DNA from 2 places in the Rubrilithobacter danxiaensis genome. Region 2 is predicted to be linked to the other one. Evidence: riboswitches for the same ligand, from Rfam matches in the RefSeq annotation. Region 2 holds a riboswitch; the other holds the start of a gene.

Region 1 (3,939 bases), on a different contig from region 2:
GACACAGTGCTATTGAATAGTATTAATTATCTAATTATTAGTGGCAGCAAAATGCTTTATTATGGAAATAACAGTATCCGAGGTGCTTGTCAGATTAGTTAGCGTGTCCGAATCTGATGGATTAAAAACTCCTTCAAGCGACGCATATTCCTTTTTAGATGCAGCTTTAAATCCCATCGACCAGCTTTCAAAACTTCTGCTATCGATTTTTTTATCGAGCAGTTTTGTTAATCCGAAATGACGATGATCCTGTTTTAGCTTCTGGTAAAGGTTATCAAGTGCCTGTTTTTCTCCCTCGAGCAATTGCATAATGTTGCCGTTGCCATATATCATTATACCGGTTATTCCCATGTTAGTGTTATTCTTACGGCTAATAGCAAGAATATCTGTAAGCTCCTGATCTGATAGTTTTTCTGTGGCCGTACTCACATATAGAAGAGTATGTAAAGATGATGTTTCCATCAGTCCATGTACGGGTTCCTTGTAAAAAGGTTACCCATTAGCCCCCATTTTAGCTGCGGAGGACAAATATTTGCAGTGTAAAAGGCTAATAGAATTATATCTTAAGGGGAACATTTATCGAGCATTAAAAAACATTCATCTCAGCCATCCCGTTTTAAACGCGGACAATATGGCGGAATCTGAAACCGATACAGGTGTTTAAAAAAGTGGAAGAGCAACTGATGAAAAGGCTGAATTAAGTTTTAATTCTTATCTTGTGGTTTAAAATAAAACATCAAATGGAACAAAACTCTGATTACTCTTATCAAAACGTAGTTCAACTCGAATCATCTGCATCCAAAAAATTTATGGCCAACATATTTTTATGGATGTTTGCAGCACTTGGCATTTCTGCGCTATGTGCCTTTTGGTTTTCTACAGATATCGAGCTGCTCCAACTTCTTATAAATACCGACACAGGCCGAACAACCTTACTGGGCAAGATCGCCATGTTCTCACCGCTGGCTTTTGTACTTTTAATGTCTTTTGGGTTGAACAGATTATCTTATCCCGTATTAACAAGCCTGTTTGTAGCTTATGCCGCACTAACGGGGATCAGCTTAAGCTTTATCCTGTTGGTTTTTACCGCTTCCTCAATTTTCGGATGCTTTATTACCGCTTCCCTTCTTTTTGGCGTAATGGCAATTGCCGGGTATACCACAAATCAGGACTTAACAAAATTTGGCTCTATTCTGTTCATGCTGCTGATAGGAATTCTTATTGCCTCTGTTGTGAATTTCTTTCTTAACAGCAGTCAGTTGGATTATATCATCAGCTTTGTTGGTGTAGCAATATTTGTAGGTTTAACAGCTTACGACGTGCAAAAATTAAAAAGAATATCTGAAGGGCTTGAATACGGAGAGGCTTCATCAAAAAAAATGATAATTATGGGCGCCCTAACCCTTTATCTTGATTTTCTTAATATGTTTCTCTTTCTTCTGCGCTTATTTGGAGGCAGAAAATAATATTTAACACAGGCCTGAAAGAGGATTGTGTTTTAAAGGCGCTTTCAGCGCCTTTGTTGCTTTTTAAATTAAAAATTCACATTTTTGTACTGCTTATTGAGAAAGACGGAGGGAATAGACCCTGCGAAGTCTTAGCAACCTGTGCTTACAAGGTGCTAAATTCTATTCGCCGGTTGGCGAAGAAGATAAGTGAAAGTCAAACAAATACCCGACTTTTCAAAAATAAGCTGAAATTGAGTTGTAAGTTACGTGGTAGGTTATAAGTAAAAAAAGCTTATAGCTGCTGCCCCAAAACTTACAACCCACAACTTATAACATACAACTTATAACATACAACTTATAACATACAACTTATACGTACTACTCAAAAATGGATATAAGAGAAGAACTGGAAAAGCGCATCCTGGTAATTGATGGTGCAATGGGTACAATGATACAGCGTTACCAGTTAACCGAACAGGACTTTCGTGGGCAACGTTTTAAAGATCACCCCTGTGACGTAAAAGGGAATAATGATCTTCTTAATATCACCAGGCCTGATATCATCAAAGCGATACATGCAGAGTATCTTGCTGCGGGTGCGGATATTATAGAAACTAACACGTTCAGTACACAGCGGATCTCTATGGCTGACTACCAGATGGAGGATCTTTCTTATGAAATGAGTTTTGAAGGGGCTCGTATCGCAAAAGAAATTGCGGCAGAGTTTACTGCAAAAAATCCGGATAAACCGCGTTTCGTTGCAGGTGCGATGGGGCCTACCACCAAAATGGCTTCCATGTCGCCTGATGTAAACGACCCGGGGTTTCGTGCAGTTACTTTTGATGAGCTCGCAGAAGCTTACTATGAACAGGTACGCGGACTGGTGGATGGCGGCGCCGATGTGCTTCTTTTCGAAACCATTACAGATACACTAATTACCAAAGCCGGAATATTTGCAGTTAAGCGATACGAGAAAGAGATCGGAAGAAAGATCGAGATCATGATCTCGGGAACAATTACCGACAACAGCGGGCGCACCCTTTCCGGCCAAACGGTAGAAGCCTTCCTGAACTCCTTAACGCATGGTAATATCCTGAGCATCGGTCTTAATTGCGCTTTGGGTGCAAAGGAAATGCGCCCTCATATTGAAGAACTTTCGTTAAAGGCCCCATGTTATATTTCCGCGTATCCAAATGCCGGCTTACCAAACGAATTTGGTGCTTACGATGAAGTACCGCATGAAACCGCCCACCTGGTAGAAGATTTTATTGCCAACGGGTTTGTAAATATTGTAGGAGGCTGTTGCGGAACTACTCCCGAACATATCAAATGTATCGCCGAAAAAGCGGCAAAATATCCTCCAAGAAAAGTGCCTGTTGTTGAACCTTTTCTCCGCCTGAGCGGACTGGAGCCTGTTACCATCACTCCCGAAAGTATTTTCGTAAATATTGGCGAACGTACCAACATTACCGGATCACCCAAATTTTCTAAACTTATTTTGGGTGGAGATTATGAGGCAGCCCTTGCTGTTGCCCGCCAGCAGGTTGAAGGCGGAGCACAGGTCATCGATGTAAATATGGATGAGGGAATGCTCGATTCGGAAGCAGCGATGAAGAAGTTTCTTAATCTTATTGCTTCAGAGCCGGATATTGCGAAGCTTCCCATCATGGTTGATTCTTCCAAATGGACGGTTATTGAAACCGGCTTAAAATGCCTGCAGGGAAAAGGGATTGTAAACTCCATTTCACTAAAAGAAGGCGAAGAGAAGTTTAAAGAGCAGGCCCGAAAAATACTAAGTTACGGAGCGGCGGTGGTAGTAATGGCATTTGACGAACAGGGACAGGCCGATAATTACGAACGCCGGACAGAAATCTGCAAACGTTCGTATGATATCCTGGTAAATGAAATAGGCTTTCCTCCCCAGGATATTATTTTTGACCCTAATATTCTCACCGTTGCTACAGGCCTTGAAGAGCACAATAATTACGCGGTAGATTTTATAAAAGCTACAAAGTGGATTAAGGAAAACCTTCCCCTGGCTAAAGTAAGCGGCGGTGTGTCAAACATTTCCTTTTCATTCAGAGGAAATAATGTTGTCCGCGAAGCAATGCACTCTGCATTCCTCTATCACGCCATAAAAGCGGGTTTGGATATGGGAATTGTAAACGCGGGTATGCTCGAAGTTTATGAAGAAATTCCTAAAGAACTGCTTGAAAAGGTAGAAGACGTGCTGTTAAACCGGCGTGATGATGCTACAGAACGCCTGGTAGAGTATGCCGAAACCGTAAAATCAAAAGGTAAAGAAACCGTTAAAGACGAAGAATGGCGCAAAGGAACTGTAGAAGAACGCTTATCCCATTCCCTCGTAAAAGGAATTATTGATTATCTGGATGCCGACGTAGAAGAAGCCAGGCAGAAATATGATAAGCCACTGCAGGTTATTGAAGGCCCATTGATGGACGGGATGAATATCGTAGGCGATTTGTTCGGT
Region 2 (3,939 bases):
AAAAAGTGCTGATTCATGGTAGTATCAACACGCTGGTAGTTATGGGATATAGTGTTCTTGCATTCATTTCTATTAAAAATTATCCGGCACTTGTTTCAGATACAGTACCGGAAATAATAATTAAAGGATTTTTGGTAACTTTCATGATTGCAGGGAATTATATAGGGGGAAATTTAATTTTAAAAGACAGAATCGGACTAGAAAAAGATTAAAATGGAAATACTAAGTCAGGTTAAACAATATACCGATTTTGAAATCGTATCGCTGATAAAGGAAGGAGAAATCCCCGCATACGAAATTTTAATAAGGAGATACAATTCATCCCTTTATAAAATTGGCAGGGCATATGGGTATAACCATCAGGATACAGAAGATTTAATACAGGATACGTATGTAAGCGCATTTTTTAACCTTTCAAAGTTTGAGAACCGTTCAGCCTTTAAAACATGGCTCACCAGAATTATGCTCAATAATTGCTATCAGAAAAGACAGAAGTTCAGCTTTTCAAAGCAGGTACTTATTGATAATGAGTTTTCAGAAAACGACAATCCAATGTTTCAAAAACAGGAAAATAGCGAAAGGGCAGTTATTAACAGGGAATTAGGCCGCGTAATGGAAAATGCTTTGCAACAAATTCCTGCCGATTACAGGATGGTTTTTACCCTGCGTGAATTAAACGGATTAAGTGTTTTAGAAACGGCCGATGCACTTGACATTACAGAAAGCAATGTTAAAGTAAGATTGACCCGGGCGAAAAAGATGCTGCGCTTTGAAATAGAAAAGATGTATTCTCCTGAAGATATTTTTGAATTTAACCTTATTTATTGTGACAGAATAGTGGAGAGAGTGATGTCGGAGATAAAAAGTCAGAAAGAAGCGGATTTTTAGTGGTATTCTGATAAACATTATTTACCCTAATAATATTTTAACATCTTTCATATTTTATAAAAAATCGCTTTGTTGAAATCCGGCTGTGATCTTGTTTCGTAGGTAATTGTATCTAATACAACTACTATGAAAACAAAAGTTCTGAAATTGGCCCTGCCGGTTTTATCCGCACTGTTTTTATCTGCTATTTTTGCATTTGCGTATTATCCCAACAAATCAAATAGCTCAGCACCTGGTTCAAATGTTTCAGTTGCAGAAGTAACTGAAAATCTTGAATTTGATTTTGATCAATCCCTTATCAGGAAAAACAACCGCCCACAACTTATTAAGCTTGCCGCCTTAATGAAAACGAATGACAAGGTTTTGGCACTACGGGGACACGCAGATGCTATCGGTGAGTATGTTTATAACTGGAACTTTCTAAAAGAAGGGCAGACGAAGTAAAAAGCTTTTTAGTGAGCCTTGGAATTGACGAAGAAAGAATAGTTGCTACAGAGTTTGGAAGCACCATTCCCATAGCAAGCAATAAAACGGCTGCAGGTCGCCAAAAGAACAGAAGAGTTGAGTTTAAGATTGTTGAAAGAAAATACTAACGGGTAGATTGTTGAAAAAGCGTAGTCGAATAATTAATAAGGCTACGCTTCTTATAATGACAATCGTTTTCACGCAATCTTATGAAGAACTACCATTGATTCCTCTGATGCAGAAGAATTAAGGAAATTTGCTATTTCTTTGGTAAGAAGTTCGGTTTCAATCAAAAAACCATCATGGCCATAAAGAGAATTAATTTCAATATAGCGGGAATTACGGATGTTTTTTGCCAGAAATTTTTGTTCTTCCGGTGGAAATAAAATGTCGGAAGAAATAGCTGTTACCAGCGTTTTTGCGGTAATTTTTTCTAAGGCTTGTTTTGCCGATCCCCGTTGCCTTCCTACATTATGGCTGTCCATAGCTTTGCTTAAATACCAGTAGCTGTACGCATTAAAGCGGTTAACCAACTTTTCTCCCTGGTAATTCTGATAAGACGAAGCCCTGAAATCATCGGTTTTATCAGCAGATATTTCCTGTTGCGTTATTTCATACGTTTCATAACTACGATATGAAAGGAGTGCAATGCTCCGTGCGGCTTTCAATCCTTTTTTTCCGCCATCTTTTGTTTGCGCATAAAAGGTACGATCAGTGCTTATTGCAAGGCGCTGACTTTCATTAAATGCAATTCCCCAGGCTGAATGAAAAGCATTGGTGGCAATCAAAACCAGTTTTTTTATTCTTTCCGGCTCAATTATAGCCCATTCTACAGCTTGTTGTCCTCCTAAGGACCCACCAATAAGCAGTTCGATATTTTCAATTTGTAAATGATTTGCCAGCAGGATTTGTGCATTGACAATATCACGAACGGTATAAGCCGGAAATGAAAGATAATATGGTTGTCCTGTAGACGGATTGAGACTTAGTGGATTTGTGGTTCCATAGGCAGAGCCTAAAACATTGGCACAAACAATAAAATGATCTTCCGGATTGAAGAAACCATTTTCTCCGAATAAACCTTTCCACCAGTCAAACACATCTGAATTTGCGGTTAGCGCATGGCAAACCCAGATTACATTGTCTTTTTTTGAATTAAGTTTACCATAGGTATGATAAGCAATTTCCAGGTTCTTGATTTTTTTGCCGTTTTCCAGCTTGAATTGCTTCTTATATTTATATACTTCAAAACTCATTTTGTACGATGTCAGATAAACAAAAATTTTAATTAGGATTGCAAAATGGCAGGATTGCCAAAAATGTTAAATCCGACACATGTACCACAAAGAAAGCGGAGATGTCAAATAAAGAGGCTGGTTCGGGTCCGAAAATTTGCCGGACGGAGGAAGGGTCTTTGTCTGTTTCATGTTTTAATAATTTATATACTCCGCAACTGCGGACAGGAATTGGCACCTTCTGTTTCGTCAGGGTTGCCAGTGGGTCTACGAGCCCGTTCTCTCGCCACTTCTTTATAAATCAAAATCCTGAATTGGAATATTGATGAATATTGATATTGCTATCAACGCTTCAAAGCTAACAGATTTTTAACTTTTATAAAAGAATTTTTATTCAGCTTCCAGCGCCTGCGATAAATCCTGTAGTAAATCTTCAATATTTTCTAAACCGATTGATACGCGTAGCAAATTTAATGGTGTTTTCGTGTTTGGCCCTTCTATAGAAGCACGATGTTCAATCAGGCTTTCAACACCTCCCAGGCTGGTTGCTTGGGTAAATAATTGCGTAGAGTTAACTACTTTTCTTGCTTTTTCTGCACCACCTTTCACCAGAAATGAAAACATCCCGCCAAAACCGATCATCTGTTTTGCTGCAACCAAATGATTTTTATGAGTTTCCAGTCCGGGATAAAATATTTCTTCAACTAAAGGATGTTTCTGCAAAAATTCAACGGCTTTTTGAGCATTAAAGGCATGTCCCTTCATTCGGTATGGTAATGTTTTTATTCCCCGAACGGTTAAATAACAATCAAAAGGAGAAGGCACAGCACCGGAAAGTTCCTGCAAACTTCTGATCTTATCCCACATCGTATCTTTTTCTTTTGTTATTAAAGCTCCGCCTAAAACATCACTATGTCCCCCGAAATACTTGGTTGTAGAATGCATTACAATATCTGCACCGAGCTCGAGCGGGCGTTGAAAAACAGGAGTGGCAAAAGTATTGTCGCAGCATACCTTGATTCCTTTTGTCTTTACCCGCGAGCATATGGCCTCAATGTCTGTTATTTTTAATAAAGGATTGGAAGGGGTTTCAATCCAGATAAGGCGTGTGTTATCCTTAATAAGAGATTTTAGCAATTCAATATCTGAAAGATCAGCGTAATCCACTTCTAAAACTCCTTTGTAAGCGGTGTTAATAAGATTTCTCAGCCCGTGATACATATCGTCTGCTGCAATAACGTGGCTTCCAGGTTCTAATGCCTGGAAAACGGCAGCGCCGGCAGCATTTCCTGAAGAAAAAGCACATGCATCTGCGCCCCCTTCAAGTTGTGCTACAACATTTTCGAGCGAA

The links. Region 2 has a riboswitch for S-adenosylmethionine ahead of ACLCDL_RS00320 (homoserine O-acetyltransferase family protein). Riboswitches for the same ligand answer to the same signal wherever they lie in the genome.
Region 1: it holds a riboswitch for S-adenosylmethionine, as region 2 does, so the genes downstream of both, metH (methionine synthase) here and ACLCDL_RS00320 (homoserine O-acetyltransferase family protein) in region 2, are expected to answer to the same signal.

What each region holds. Positions count from the first base shown of each region.
Region 1 covers NZ_JBKOPS010000004.1:34,322-38,260, forward strand. Annotated here, with positions in the region: gene ACLCDL_RS05980 (BLUF domain-containing protein) at 31-462, opposite strand; gene ACLCDL_RS05985 (Bax inhibitor-1/YccA family protein) at 741-1,466, shown strand; SAM riboswitch class I at 1,557-1,658, shown strand; gene metH (methionine synthase) at 1,837-3,939, shown strand, end outside.
Region 2 covers NZ_JBKOPS010000001.1:75,121-79,059, reverse strand. Annotated here, with positions in the region: gene ACLCDL_RS00340 (DUF2231 domain-containing protein) at 1-212, shown strand, start outside; gene ACLCDL_RS00335 (sigma-70 family RNA polymerase sigma factor) at 214-888, shown strand; gene ACLCDL_RS00330 (OmpA family protein) at 1,015-1,332, shown strand; gene ACLCDL_RS00325 (OmpA family protein) at 1,344-1,481, shown strand; gene ACLCDL_RS00320 (homoserine O-acetyltransferase family protein) at 1,551-2,609, opposite strand; SAM riboswitch class I at 2,789-2,891, opposite strand; gene ACLCDL_RS00315 (trans-sulfuration enzyme family protein) at 2,979-3,939, opposite strand, start outside.